3 regions of the Vogesella sp. AC12 genome follow, and region 2 is predicted to be linked to each of the others. Evidence: predicted binding sites of a transcription regulator. Region 2 holds the regulator's gene; each other region holds the start of a gene.
What was found. Region 2 encodes FNR, which switches genes on or off when oxygen is low (the NO sensors DNR and NnrR bind a similar motif). Its sites were predicted from a motif close to TTGATNNNNATCAA; they were not measured.

Region 1: the regulator FNR is predicted to act here: its motif matches at 3,189-3,202, upstream of NOM55_RS04675 (DUF3149 domain-containing protein).
Region 3: the regulator FNR is predicted to act here: its motif matches at 2,687-2,700, upstream of NOM55_RS00840 (nitrite reductase).

Annotation. Positions count from the first base shown of each region.
Region 1 covers NZ_JANFNU010000002.1:183,464-188,356, reverse strand. The annotation lists gene NOM55_RS04690 (GntR family transcriptional regulator) at 1-682, shown strand, start outside; tRNA gene NOM55_RS04685 (tRNA-Pro) at 825-901, shown strand; gene arsA (arsenical pump-driving ATPase) at 1,073-2,830, shown strand; gene NOM55_RS04675 (DUF3149 domain-containing protein) at 2,981-3,115, opposite strand; gene NOM55_RS04670 (cytochrome d ubiquinol oxidase subunit II) at 3,254-4,264, opposite strand; gene NOM55_RS04665 (cytochrome ubiquinol oxidase subunit I) at 4,261-4,893, opposite strand, start outside.
Region 2 covers NZ_JANFNU010000002.1:290,016-294,908, forward strand. The annotation lists gene fhuB (Fe(3+)-hydroxamate ABC transporter permease FhuB) at 1-126, shown strand, start outside; gene NOM55_RS05205 (iron-siderophore ABC transporter substrate-binding protein) at 126-1,043, shown strand; gene fnr (fumarate/nitrate reduction transcriptional regulator Fnr) at 1,108-1,854, opposite strand; gene hemN (oxygen-independent coproporphyrinogen III oxidase) at 1,966-3,375, shown strand; gene NOM55_RS05220 (hypothetical protein) at 3,526-4,218, opposite strand; gene NOM55_RS05225 (hypothetical protein) at 4,297-4,893, opposite strand, start outside.
Region 3 covers NZ_JANFNU010000001.1:144,376-149,268, reverse strand. The annotation lists gene NOM55_RS00855 (cytochrome D1 domain-containing protein) at 1-102, opposite strand, end outside; gene NOM55_RS00850 (cytochrome c) at 99-464, opposite strand; gene NOM55_RS00845 (c-type cytochrome) at 574-882, opposite strand; gene NOM55_RS00840 (nitrite reductase) at 925-2,619, opposite strand; gene NOM55_RS00835 (bestrophin family protein) at 2,889-3,806, shown strand; gene NOM55_RS00830 (nitric oxide reductase activation protein NorD) at 4,035-4,893, opposite strand, start outside.

The DNA of each region.
Region 1 (4,893 bases), 110 kb from region 2:
GTCACTCACCACCGTCGCCACCGACGCGATCCGCCAGCGCATCCTCGCCGGGGAGTGGGCGGACGGCAGCCAGCTGCGCCAGGAAGCGCTGTCGCGCGAGCTGGGCATGAGCCGGGTACCGGTACGCGAGGCACTGCGCCAGCTGGAAGCAGAAGGGCTGGTCAATATCGAGGACAACAAGGGTGCGGTGGTGTCACAGCTGTCGCTACCGGAAATCGTCGAGCTGCTGCGCGTGCGCGTGCTGCTGGAGTGCGACGTGCTGCTGGAGGCGATTCCGCGCCAGACCAGCGCCGACATCGCCGAGGCCGAGGCGCTGCTGGCCCGCTTCGAAACCGCGCTGCGCGACAAGGACATCAGCGCCTGGGGCATCCTCAACGCCCAGTTCCACATGGCGCTGTACCGCGCCGCCGCCCGGCCGCAGACGCTGGCCATCATCGAGCAGCTGCACAACCGCACCGACCGCTACACGCGGATGCAGATCCTGCTAACCGGCTTCAACGACCGCGCCCACCACGAACACACCCGACTGCTGGAGCTGTGCAAGCAGAAGGACGCCATCAGCGCGGCGGCCTTTTTGCGCCAGCACGTGATGAACGCGGAGGAAGCGCTGGAGGCGTGGTATCGCGCGCAGGAAAGCCAGCAGAAAACCCCGCGCGGACGCAAGAAAAAAGCCGCGTCCTGAGCCCGCCCACGCGGTGACGGCTAAGGCCTTGTTTTGCCGGAAAAATCGCTGCCGGCAGCGCCGGCACTGGCACACAGCCTGAAGCCACACCGCGGCAGGGGGCTTTTCTTTGGCCGGCAAGCTGGCTAAAATGCGCAGCATTCGGGGTGTAGCTTAGCCTGGTAGAGCGCTACGTTCGGGACGTAGAGGCCGGAGGTTCGAATCCTCTCACCCCGACCAGGATCAGAAAGCCGGAAGTGCTGCCCAGCGCTTCCGGCTTTTGCCGTTTGTGGCGCACCGTTGACGGCGATCACCCCCACCGCGCCGCGAATCTGCCATGCTGTAGTGACCCCTCCCCTACGCTGCCTGCCCGCCGCTGGCGTCGCCGGCCGCACTGCCGAAAGGTTGCCCATGCACTTTCTCGACCAGGCCCCACCCTTCCTGTTTTTCACCGGCAAAGGCGGTGTTGGCAAGACCTCGCTGGCCTGCGCCAGCGCCATCCATCTCGCGGCGCAAGGCAAACGCGTGCTGCTGGTCAGCACCGATCCGGCCTCCAATGTCGGCCAGGTGTTCGGCACCGAGATCGGCAACCGCATCACCGCCATTGGCAGCGTCGCCGGGCTGTCGGCACTGGAGATCGACCCGCAGGCGGCGGCGCAGCAATACCGCGACCGCATCATCACCCCGCTGCGCGGTGTGCTGCCGGACGCCGAGGTCAACAGCCTGACCGAACAGCTGTCCGGCGCCTGCACCACCGAGATCGCCGCCTTTGACGAATTCACCGCCCTGCTCACCGATGACGCGCTGCAGCAGCAATACCAGCACATCGTGTTCGACACTGCGCCCACCGGCCACACCATCCGCCTGCTGCAGCTGCCCGGCGCCTGGAGCGGCTTCCTGCAGGCCGGCAAGGGCGACGCCTCCTGCCTCGGGCCGCTGGCCGGCCTCGACAAGCAGCGCAGCCAGTACCAGGCGGCGGTGGCGGCGCTGGCCGACGGCAGCAGGACGCGGCTGATCCTGGTGGCACGGCCGCAGCCGGCGACGCTGCGCGAGGTGGCACGCACGCAGGGCGAGCTGGCCGCCCTCGGCCTGCAGCAGCAGTACCTTGTGCTCAATGGCGTACTGCCGCAGCAGGCAGTCGGCGACGATCCGCTGGCGCGCGCGCTCTGGCAACGCGAACAGTCGGCCCTGGCGGCGATGCCGGCGCCACTGCAGGCGCTGCCGCGCGACCTGCTGCCCTTGCTGCCGTTCAATCTGGTGGGGGTAGCGGCGCTGCAGGCCCTGCTGCAACCGGGCGCCAGCGTGCCGGCCGGCGCGACGACGGCAGCACCCACCCCGCCGCCGGCGCCGGATCTGGCCAGCCTGGTCGACGAGCTGGCGCGGGACGGCCACGGTCTGATCATGCTGATGGGCAAGGGCGGTGTCGGCAAGACCACGCTGGCCGCCGCGGTGGCGGTGGAGCTGGCCAGCCGCGGCCACGCCGTGCACCTGACCACCTCCGATCCGGCCGCCCACCTCGCCGAAACCGTGGCCGGCGCGCTGCCCACGCTGCAGCTCAGCCGCATCGACCCGCAAGCGGAAACCGCGCGCTACCGCGAACAGGTGCTGGCCAGCAAGGGCAAGCATCTGGACGCCGCCGGCCGTGCGATGCTGGAAGAAGACCTGCGCTCGCCATGCACCGAGGAAATCGCCGTATTCCAGGCCTTTTCCCGCATCATCCGCAGCGCCGGCAGGCAGTTCGTGGTGATGGACACCGCACCCACCGGCCACACCTTGTTGCTACTGGACGCCACCGGCGCCTATCACCGCGAGGTGGCCCGGCAGATGGGCAGCAAGGGGCTGCACTTCACCACTCCGATGATGCAGTTGCAGGACCCGGTGCAGACCAAGGTGCTGCTGGTGACGCTGGCGGAAACCACGCCGGTGCTGGAGGCGGCCAACCTGCAGGCCGACCTGCGCCGCGCCGGCATCGAGCCGTGGGCCTGGCTGATCAACAACAGCCTGGCGCTGGCACGGCCGCAGTCGCCGCTCTTGCAACAGCGTGCCGGCAACGAGCTGGCGCAGATCGAGCTGGTGGCACGACAGCACGCACGGCGCTGGGCGATCGTGCCGCTGCAGGCGGAAGAACCGGTCGGCGTGGCGCGGCTGCAGCGGCTGGCGCGCCACTAGGCACCGCGAGCAAAACCGCTGATCCAACGTGGCACCGCACCTTGACGCAGCGACTTGGCACGGTGTTGCCCGCTGCGACAAAGGCTGCACGCAGCCATGAAAAAGGGTACGACCGTGGTCGTACCCTTTTTGCGGAAATCGGCGTCGCGCTTACTTGCGGTCGCTGTTTTTCACCTTCTTGATGAACATCACGATGATGGTGGTGACGATCACCGAAGTGACGCCGATGGTGATGACACTCAGCAGGCCGACATCGTCAGAGAGCAGTTGTTTCCACAGTTCCATTTCAAGCTCCTCCCGGTGTTTCCGGTATCTAATCAGGATAAATTCGATCTTACCCCTACCCTTGACAGGGACTTTGATACAGGTCAATCCGCCGCGAGGCACCCGCGGGAAAGCAACAGCCCGCTGCCGCGCTTACCCTCAGGAATAGCTCAGTTCACGCGCCTTGCCCCAGAACACGCGGTAGGCGAACACGGTGTAGCCGATGATGGTGGGCAGCACCACCGCGGCGCCGGCGAGGATCACCCACAGCGCCTCGGCGTCGCTGGCCGCCTGCCAGATGGTCAGCCGACCGATGACAATTTCCGGGAACACGCTGTAGGCCAGACCCCAGAACGACAGCAGCACGATGCCGACGGTGGCGGCAAACGGCAGCCAGCAGAAGCTGTCGCGCCCAGCCGCCTGCCTTGCGGCCAACCTTGGCAGGCTGACGGCCAGCAGCACGAACAGCGCCAGCGTGACCAGCGGCAACGGCAACAACAGCAGCACATCCGGCAGCGTGAACCACTTGGCGGCGATGCGTGCGCTTGCCAGCGGCGTGGCGATCGACACCGCTGCGACCGCGACGCCGGTGCCCAGCAGCGCGCGCTGCGCCCAGCGCGTGGCGCGCTGCTGCAGTTCGCCCTCGGTTTTCATGATCAGCCAGCCGGCGCCGAGCAGCACGTAGGCGGCAGTCAGCCCGGCCCCGGCCAGCAGCGCGAAACCCCACGCCGCCGCACCGGGGGCGAAGCCGGTGAGGTAGCGCCCCAGCATCACGCCCTGGCTGAGCGTCGCCAGCAGCGAGCCGACAGCAAAGGCGGCGTTCCACGCCGGCTGGTGCTGCGCCTGCGCCTTGACGCGAAAGTCGAACGCCACGCCACGCAGGATCAAGCCCAGCAGCATCAGCGCCACCGGCAGGTACAGCTCGCCAAGGATGATGCCGTGCGCCATCGGGAACGCCACCAGCAGCAGGCCGACGCCCAGCACCAGCCAGGTTTCATTGGCGTCCCAGAACGGGCCGATGCTGGCGATCATGGTGTCGCGCTGGCTGTCGCTGCCCAACGGCAGCAACACGCCGACACCCAGGTCGTAGCCGTCGAGGATCACGTAGGCCAGCAAGGAGATGGCCATCAGGCCGGCGAAAATCACCGGCAACCACAGTTCCGCATTCATGCCGAGACTCCTTCAAGGTTGGCCGCAACCGGCTGACCGGCCTTCTTCGCCAGATAGAACACCACCGACACGTAGCTGACCAGCAGCACCGCGTACAGCGCTAGGTACATCAGCAAGGTGGACAGGATCATGCCGCCGCCCACCGCTGAGGCGGCATCGGCGGTGCGCAGGATGCCGGTCACCAGCCACGGTTGGCGGCCGATCTCGGTCACGTACCAGCCGGCCAGCGTCGCCAGCCAGCCGGAGAAGGTCATCGCCACCAGCACGCGTGCCAGCCATGGCGCCGGCTCGCCGCGGCGGCGCAGCTGCCACGCCGCCAGCCAGCAGGCCAGCAGCATCGCCACCCCCACCGCCACCATCACGCGGAAGCTCCAGAACACCTTGGCCACCGGCGGATGCGCGCCGGCAAACTCGTTCAGGCCGCGAATCTCGCCGTCCGGCTGGTGGGTGATGATCAGGCTCGCCAGCTTGGGAATACCCAACGCGTAGCGGTTGGACTGTGTCGCCTCGTCCGGCAGTGCGAACAGCAGCAGCGGCGCACCGCGCTCGGTATGCCACACGCCCTCGATCGCTGCCAGCTTGGCCGGCTGGTGGTGGAAGGTGTTCAGCCCGTGCGCGTCGCCGACCAG
Region 2 (4,893 bases):
GACTGGCTGGGGCGGGTGCTGATCTTCCCGCTGCAGGTGCCGGTCGGCATCCTGGCCTCGGTGCTGTGCGGGGCGTATTTCATCTTGTTGTTGCTGGCGCAGCGTTTGCGCCGGGGGAGGGCGTAATGGCGCGGGCAGTCTGGACAACGTTGGCCGCAGCGTTGCTGCTGTGGTCTGGACTGGCGGCGGCGCTGACCGTGCGCGACAGCGACGGCGTGCATCATTTTGCACGCTCGCCGCAGCGGGTGGTGGCGCTGAGCTGGGAGGCCGCCGAACAGTTGCTGGAGTTGGGCATTACGCCGTTGGCGGTAGCCGATGCCGACGACTATCGCAAGTGGGTGGTGCGGCCAACCTTGCCATCTACCACGCTGCCGGCCGGCGGTCGGCTGGAGCCCAACCTGGAGCTGCTGGCCAGCCTGAAGCCGGACCTGATCATCATCAGCCCCAGCCTACTGGACATGCGGCCGCAACTGGCGCGCATCGCCCCGGTGCTGTACTTCGACGCCTACCGTCACGATCACGACAACGCGCAGGTGGCGCGTGACATCTACCTGCAGCTGGCCGGGCTGTTCGGGCGCACGGCGCTGGCCGAGCGGCGGCTGACCGGCATGGAGCAGGGCTTTGCCCGCCTGCGCGGCCGGCTGCAGCAGCGCTTCGGCACGCAGCTGCCGCGGGTGGACGTGATCCGTTTTGCCAGCCCGGCGGTGGTGTACGTGTACGGCAGCAACTCGATGCCGCTGCACGCGCTGCAGCGGCTGGGCATCGCCGGCACGCCGCAGCCGGCGGCGTCGATCTGGGGGGTGACGCAGCAGCAGGTGGTGCAGCTGGGGCAGCTGCGCGACAGCGTGGTGCTGTACCAGCAGCCGTTCGAGCAGGCCGGCAAGCTGTTCGGCACCCCGTTGTGGCGGGCGATGCCTTTCGTGCAGCGCGGCCGCTTCGGCGCGGTGCGCGCCACCTGGAGCTACGGCGGCATCTTCTCGCTGTACTACCTGGCCGAGGCGATGAGCGACGCGCTGCTGCGGCTGCCGCATGGTGCGCGCTAGCCGGCGGTGACAAGCAAAAAGCCCGGAGCAAGTCCGGGCTTTTTTATTGGGTCACGCGGCGGGCTTAGCCGGCGCTGTTGGCCTGCGAGCAGCCGGCCACCAGGGCCTTCAGCTCTTCCGGGCGGACCAGCTGGATGTGCTTGTGATCGACCAGGATCCAGCCCTGCTGCTGGAATTTCGACAGCGTGCGGCTGACGGTTTCCAGTTTCAGGCCGAGGAAGCTGCCGATTTCCTCGCGGCTCATGCGCAGGATGAAATCGTTGGCGGCAAAGCCGCGGCTGGCCAGGCGCTGCGACAGGTTGAGCAGGAAGGCGGCGAGGCGTTCTTCCGCCTTCATATTGCCCAGCAGCAGCATCACCGACTGGTCGCGCACGATTTCGCGGCTCATCAGGCGGAAGAAGTGGTGTTGCAGGCTGGGGATGTCGCGTCCCAGGCTTTCCATGCGGCTGAACGGCAGCTCGCACACCTCGCTGTCCTCCAGCGCGATGGCGTCGCAACCGTGGGTGTTGGAGGAAATGCCGTCCAGCCCCATCAGCTCGCCGGACATGTGGAAACCGGTAACCTGTTCGCGGCCGTCCTGGCTGGAAACGCAGGTCTTGAAATAGCCGGTGCGCACCGCGTATAAAGAACGGAAACCTTCTCCGCTGCGGAACAGGTATTCACCGCGCTTGAAACGGCGGCTCTGACGGATAACGGCATCCAGCTGGGCCATCTCGTCACGGTTTAGCCCCACCGGCAGGCACAATTCACGCAGGCTGCAGTTGGAACAAGTGACTTTCAGCGAATGCAGGGGGGAGGACAGATCGTTCATACCGAGAGTCGATTTCCAGGGACAGATGAGCTTGCTTGATGAGCGTCAATGCAGATCAAGGCGTAATTGCGCAAATTTACCAGTCCCCCACCAGATTTCCAATCAAAATATATGATGGCTGCTCATTCTGCATTTATCCCGACCCAATGTGTTTTCGACCGGACCCTGATCGAAACACTGGAAGGGTCCGGTCCGCGTTACACCTCCTATCCGACTGCCGACCGTTTTCACGCCGGTTTCGGGGTGAATGATTATGAACATTGCCTGGCGCAGCGCGCCATTGGGGCAAACCATCGCGGCATTTCGCTGTACGTGCACATCCCGTTCTGCAACACCATCTGCTACTACTGCGGCTGCAACAAGATCATCACCAAGGACAAGAGCCGTGCCGACGCCTACCTCGACTACCTGGAAAAGGAAATCGCGCTGGTGGCGGAAAAACTCGGCTGTCGCGAGAAGGTGATCCAGCTGCATTTCGGCGGCGGCACACCGACCTTCCTGTCCGATGCGCAGCTGGACCGGGTGATGGGCGTCATCAACCGCTACTTCGAGCTGCTGCCGGAAGGCGAGTTCTCGATCGAGATCGACCCGCGCAAGGTTGGCCGCGACACCGTGCTGCACCTGGGCCGTCTCGGTTTCAACCGCATGAGCGTCGGCATCCAGGATTTCGATCCGGCGGTGCAGCAGGCGGTGAACCGCATCCAGAGCGAGGCGGAAACCCGGCTGGTGATCGACGCCGCGCGCGAGGCCGGCTTCAAGTCGGTGAGCGTGGACCTGATCTACGGCCTGCCGCTGCAGAGCGCGCACTCGCTGGAAAGCACCGTCAACAAGGTGATCGCGATGTCGCCGGACCGTATCGCGCTGTACAACTACGCGCACCTGCCGACCGTGTTCAAGCCGCAGCGCCGCATCAACGAGGCCGATCTGCCGTCCAGCGCCACCAAGCTCGACATCCTGCAGAACTCGGTACAGCAGCTGAGCGACGCCGGTTACGTGTTCATCGGCATGGACCACTTCGCCAAGCCCGGTGACGAGCTGACGCGCGCGCTGGAGCAGGGCCGCCTGCAGCGCAACTTCCAGGGCTACTCCACCCACGCCGATTGCGACATGATCGGCTTCGGCGTGTCGTCGATCGGCAAGGTCGGCCCCTGTTACTCGCAGAATGAAAAAGACATCGACGCCTACTACGCTGCGCTGGACGCCGGCCACCTGCCGGTGATGCGCGGCATGACGCTGACTCAGGACGACATCCTGCGCCGCAGCGTGATCCAGGCGCTAATGTGCCGCTTCTCGCTGTCGGTGGAGGCGATCGAGCAGACCTTCGCCATCAATTTTGCCGACTACTTCGCCGACGAACTGCCGAAGATCCGCGAGTTCCAGCAGATGGGGCTGCTGCACTTCGACGGCGACTTCCTGATGGTGGAGCCGAAGGGCCGCTTCCTGATCCGCAATATCGCGATGGCGTTCGACCGCCACCTGCGCGAGCGCGAAACCGGCGCGCGCTATTCGAAAACCATCTGACGCGCGCCGCACGGGCGGCGGGACGACAGGCACACAAGGTTGGCCGCAGCGATGCGGCCAACCTTTTTTTATGCCGGCGGCGGCGCGGGCGCTAGAGCCTGTCATCCATTTGAGCCGGATGGGGGCAGGGAAGTGCGCCTGGCTTGTTTTTCAAGACTTGGCGGCGTGTTGATCATGCTCTGGGTTGGCTTGTTGTGCCTGGTTGCCGGTTCCGAACGTCAGCGTTCCGATGCCCGAGGCTGAGAACGAGAGTAGCGCCTTGCTGCCAAGGGGAATCTGCCAGGCATTGGGTGGCGTGGGCGTCACCGGACTACCTATCGGCATTGCCATATCCAGGCGAAACACCTGATAGGCGCTGGCTTCCAGCAACACGCTGCTATTGGGGGCCACCGTTACACTACAGCCCCAGTCTATTTCTTCCAACCCCATCCCCAAGCCAATACAGACGCGATATTCTTTATTGTCATAGGGCGGTATTCGCCAGCCACTCTCGTCGTGTGTCAGGGTAATTTCATTATTAAACCGCATCGAGAATTGATCTGCATTGGCGCTGAATGGATAAGCAAGCTGATTCGGGCTGATTTCTCCCGCGGCCAGCACCGAGGCAACCCAGGATAGTGGCAATTGATTGCTAAAATCGATAATTACCTTGGTATGTACAGACTGAATTCCAGCGAGAATATAATCGGCCGTCGGAGAGCTGGTGGCATAAAAAGTCAAACCAAGTTTTATATTAAGGTCACTAACGGAAGTAATCGTGATGGCTGTATCTGGCGTAGACGTCAGTAATGCCCCCGCACTTTTTATGGGAGGAAAGAGAATTGTATTGTCAGCGGATTCCATGCGGGATATTGCTTTCAATAACAGGACACAAACGTTTAACCGGTAAACGCTTGTGTCCCGAGTCAAGTAATGAACGGATTACTTGTGGAATTCCAGTGGTGCGCCGGGCTGGAACAAGTCCTGCACGGCCTTGGCGGAGCGATCGCCGGCGTAATCAAATTCGCACTGGAAGGATCCCTGCTGCGTCGAGCCCTTGATGTTGAAGCGCACGCCGCTAAGCAGGAAGAAGGTGAACCCGGCCATCAGCGCGCTGCCCACCGACAGCCGGCCCTTGAGGAAGGTATTGGCCATGTCGGATCGCACCACGCCGTCCACGGCATTGTCTTGCCACACCACGCTGGATACGGAGTCGAGGAAGGTTGGATCGCCTTCCAGCTGCAGCTGCTGCAGTGGTGCGGATTGCGTCAGGGCAAGCAGGTTCTCGTGTGCCTTGCAGAGCGACAGGTGGCTGTTCACCAGTGCATGCACCACGTCGTCAGCCACGCTGACGGCGGGCTTGCCGGGGGTCACGGTCCAGTCGCCGGTTTCGGTCAGCGTCACGGTGCAGTTGAACTGGCTGAATTTGTCCAGGGTGATTTCGGCCGCCTTGGTCGACACATCGGTCCATTGCGCCAGGGTGTTGTAGTCGAAATCGCCGGTGCTTACGTAGAACGAGAACTTGGGCTGGATGTGGCG
Region 3 (4,893 bases), on a different contig from region 2:
CACCACGCCGAGATCGCCACTGCCGCGCAGCGCCGGCGTGGCGCAACCGGCCAGCAGCAGCATGGCAGCCGCCGCTGCGGCCAACCTTGTCATCGCCTTCATGGTGTCACCCCCTGCTGCAATTGCCGGATCAGCCACTGCGCCTCGGCCTCGCTCATGAACGGCCGCCACGGCGGCATCGCGCTGCCGGGACGACCATCGAGCAAGGTGGCGACCAGGCTGTCGCCGGGCTTGCCGGCCAGCGCGGCGGCGGTCAGCGGGCTGCCAAGGCCGCCGTTGAGGGTCAGCCCGTGACAGGCGCCACAGTCCTCGCGCAGCAGGTGACGCAGCTCGGCGACGCGTTGCGGTGCGGGGGAGACGATGCCGCTGTCGGCATAAACGGCTTCGGAGATGAACAAGGCGGCGCAACAGCCCAGCAGCAGGCACTTGGCGGTCAGCGTACGGCAACAGGCAGGCAGTTTCATGGCGGGATTCCGGTCAGGCTTTCACGGCAGCAGGCGGCGCCTGCTGCGATCAAAGTCCGTGCCGCGGCGGCCAGCCCAAAGCGGGCCGGCGCGCGTCGGGATGCGGGGCTTACTGCGCCAGCACCCACTTCACCAGTAGCTTGATGTCGGCATCCGGCACCTGCGGGTTGGGCGACATCGGGATCGGGCCGAAGCTGCCGGCGCCGCCCTTCTTCACCTTCTCTTCCAGCTTGGCCTGCATGTTCTGGCCCTTGTACTTGCTGCCGATGTCCTTGAACGCCGGGCCGACCACTTTCTTGTCCATGCCGTGACAGGCGAAACAGTTGTACTTCTTCGCCAGCTCCGGCGAGGCGTTGGCGCTGGTGGCCAGCAGCAGGCCGCCACTGAGCAGCAGCGCGGTAAGCAGGGATGTTTTCATGATGATCTCCGTGGCGGGCCGGATCGCGGCCCGCGCTGAGGGTTAGTAAACGTCGTGCTGGGTGTTGTAGACGTTGAACTTGCCGGTCGGGGTAATCAGGCGCTTGTCCTTGATCACCGCCTTGCAGCTGCGGGTCTTGTCATCGACCACCACGATGGCCGATTCCTTGTTCTTGGCGCTCCACACCGAGAACCACACCTCGTCGCCGCCCTTGTTGTACTCCGGCTGCACCACGCGCTTGGCACCGTCGTCCGAGAGTTTGGCGCAGGCGGCCACGTCGATCACCTGCGGCCCCTTGGCCAGGTTGTTGATGTCGTAGACCGCCACGCTCTGGCTGACCTTGGCATCCGGGTTCAGCGGGGTATCCACCCACAGGTTCTTCGATTTCGGATGGGTCTTGATGAACAGCGAACCGCCACCCTGGCCCTTGAACACGCTGACCGCCTTCCACGCGTACTGCGGATGTTTCACCGGATCGGTACCGATCAGCGTCACGTCCTCGCTGCCCAGGTGCGAGGTACTCCACACCGGACCGTATTTCGGATGCACGAAGTTGGCGCCGCGGCCCGGGTGCGGGATCTTGCCGACATCGACCAGCGCCGCCAGCTTGTCTTCCTTGGTGTCGACCACCGCGATCTTGTTGGAGGCGTTGGCGGCGACCAGGAAGTAGCGACCGCTGCTGTCGAAGCCGCCGTCGTGCAGGAACTTGGCGGAGTCGATGGTGGTGGTTTTCAGGTTATTGAGGTCGGAGTAATCGACCATCATGATCTTGCCGGTTTCCTTGGCGTTGATCACGAATTCCGGCTTGTAGTGGCTGCCGACGATGGAGGCCACCCGTGGCTCGGGGTGATACTCGTTGTCCACGGTCATGCCGCGGGTGGACACCACCTTGCGCGGCTTCAGCGTGTCGCCGTCCATGATCACGAACTGCGGCGGCCAGTAGGTGCCGGCGACGGCGATCTTGTCCTCGAAGCCCTTGAACTTGGACGTCTCCACCGAGCGCGCCTCGAGGCCGACCTTGACCTCGGCGACGTTGTCCGGCTTCGGCAGCCACAGGTCGATCAGGTTGAGGCGGGCGTCACGGCCGATCACGTACAGGTAGCGACCGGATTTGGACAGCCGCGAGATGTGCACCGCGTAGCCGGTCTTGATGATGTTGATGATCTGCTTGCTGTCGCCGTCGATCAGCGCCACTTCGCCGCTGTCACGCAGGGTGACGGAGAAGATGTTGTCCAGGTTGTAGCTGTTCATCTTCTTGGTCGGGCGTTTTTCCACCGGCAGGTAGATCTTGCGCGACTTCTCGATGTCAGCCAGCGAGAATTCCGGCGGGGTTGGCGGCTCCTGCTGGATGTAGCGCGCCATCAGGTCCACGTCCTGCTCGCTCATCTCGCCGGAGGTCTGCCAGTTCGGCATCCCGGCCGGGCTGCCGTAGGCGATGAACACCTTCAGGTAGTCGGTGCCCTTGCCCAGCGTGATGTCCGGCGTCAACGGCTTGCCGGTGGCACCCTTGCGCAGCACGCCGTGACAGCCGGCGCAACGCTCGAAGTAGATCTGCTTGGCGCGCTCGAATTCGACCTTGGTGATCGGCGGCGCCTTGGGGTTGATGTTCTGGTGCATCTCCTGCTGAGACTGGGCCGCCGGACTGCCGGCGGCGTCCGCCAGCGCCAGTGATGCAGCAAACGGCAAGGTTGCCAGTAATACGCCCTGTGCAAGTGCACTTATCCTGAAGCTTTTCATGATGCTCTCCACCACGCTATGAGGGAATTCATGCGCGCATCATCCGCCGGTGGTGACATTGGCATCATTGATTCGTATCAACGGATCGGAATCCGGTGCCAGACGGCGTGAACTTGTCGTCCGCCGCCCTTGCCCGCGGCGGCGGCTTGCCGCAGTGCACAAAAAAAAGGCGCCGTGGCCGCCGCCGCGCCTTGTGGTCGCAGGCCGGCAGCGCCTATGATGTCGGGCTGGTCTCTCTCTCGCTGCCCTCACTGCCCCCGCTACCCATCATGATCATCCACTCTCGTCACAACTGGTTCGAGCTGCTGTTCGTCTGGCGCGGCTCGGTGCTGCCGCGCATCCTGCCCCGGCTGTGCCTGGTGTTCCTCATCTCGCTGCTGTCCGCCTTCGCCACCAACTGGTGGATCAGCCAGCACGCGCAGTCGTCGCTGAACATCTACATCTTCACGCTGATGGGGGTGTCGCTGGCGATCTTCCTCAGCTTCCGCAATTCGGTCAGCTACGAGCGCTTCTGGGAAGCGCGCAAGCTGTGGGGCACGCTGCTGATCGTGGCGCGCACCCTGGCCGGCAAGCTGCTGGCGGTCGCCGATGCGCGGCCGGAGTCGCGGCAGATGCTGCACGGCATCTGCGCCTTTGCCTATGCGCTGAAAGGCCAGCTGCGCCAGGACGACGTCGCCGCTCACCTGCAGCGGCTGCTGCCGGCGGCGGAATGGCAGGCGATCGCCGACGCGCCCGGCAAGCCGGGGCTGATCCTGCTCTACCTGCACCGCCTCAATGCCAGCCTGCGCCACAGCGGCAGCATCGACCAGTGGCAGTGGCAGAGCGTCGACCGCAACCTGGACGCGCTGTCCGACGTGGTCGGCGGCTGTGAACGCATCCGCAACACGCCGATCCCGTTCACCTACCGTGTGCTGCTCAACCGCACCGTCACCATCTACTGCATGCTGCTGCCGATCGGGCTGACCACCAGCATCGGCTGGCTGACGCCGTTGATCGCGGTGTTCATCGCCTACACCTATATGGCGCTGGACGTGCTGGGCGAGGAGCTGGAAGAGCCGTTCGGCAAGGAAGGCAACGACCTGCCGCTGACTGCGCTGTGTTACGGCATCGAGTCCGCGGTGTGCGACATGCTGCGCCAGCCGGTGCCGGTGCCGGCACCGCAGCCGGACGGCGTCTACCTGTACTGAGCCGCACCGCGGCGCATCAACAAAAAAGGTTGGCCGCAGTGTTGCGGCCAACCTTTTTTGCTGGCATGTGCGTATCAGAGCGTGTTCATGATCTCGGTGCTCACGCGAGACAAGGCGAAAATGGCTGAGGAAGCGGCATTTATCCAGACATGAACAAGCATTCCGAAGACGCTTTCAACGCCGTATCGCGCCATTACGATCAAGTCACAGCAGATCGTGAACAGGCTCTCAGGCGGTCAGGCTGGCGTACAGGCTGGTCAACACCTGCGGCAGGCGCCGCGCGTCGTGCACCACGCTGTAGCCGCGGCGGCCGAACAGGTGCGGCAGGTACTCGCCGGCCTCCTTGTCCACCGTGACGCAGAACGGGATCAGCCCTGCCCGCTTCGCCTCCAGCACCGCCTGGCGCGTGTCTTCCACGCCGTAGCGGCCTTCGTAGTGGTCGAGGTCGTTGGGCTTGCCGTCGGACACGATCAGCAGCAGGCGGCGCTGCGCCGGCTGCTCCAGCAGGATGCGTGTGGACTGGCGGATCGCCGCGCCCATGCGCGTGTAGTAGCCGGGACGCAGCGCCAGGATGCGGCCGCGGGTGGTGTCGTCGTAGCGCTCGGCAAAATCCTTCAGCAGCAGGTAGCGCACCTCGTCGCGGCGGATCGAGGAAAAGCCGTACAGGCCGAAGGCGTCGCCGCAGGCGGACAGCGCCTCGGCGAACAGCAGCAGGCTGTCGCGGATCACGCCGATCACCTGCCCGGCTTCGCCGAGCCAGCTTTCGGTGGACAGCGACAGGTCGGCCAGCAGCAGGCAGGCCATGTTGCGCCCGCCCGGCGGCCACGCCTGGTACAGCGGCGGCTCGGCCACCGCCACGCCACTGCGTTTCTCGGCGAGGAAGCGGATCAGGCGGTCGAGGTCGATGTCCGGACCGCTGGCCTCACCACTCTTGCGGGTGCGCTCCGGCGACAGCGCCTGGAACTGGCGGCGCAGGCGCCGCGCCAGCGGTTGCAACTTGTCCGGCAGCGGCGCCGGGGTGGCGTCGCGCGGCAACATCGGCTTCAGGCAGCAGTGCTCGGCCACCAGCCGTTGCCGCTTGTAGTCC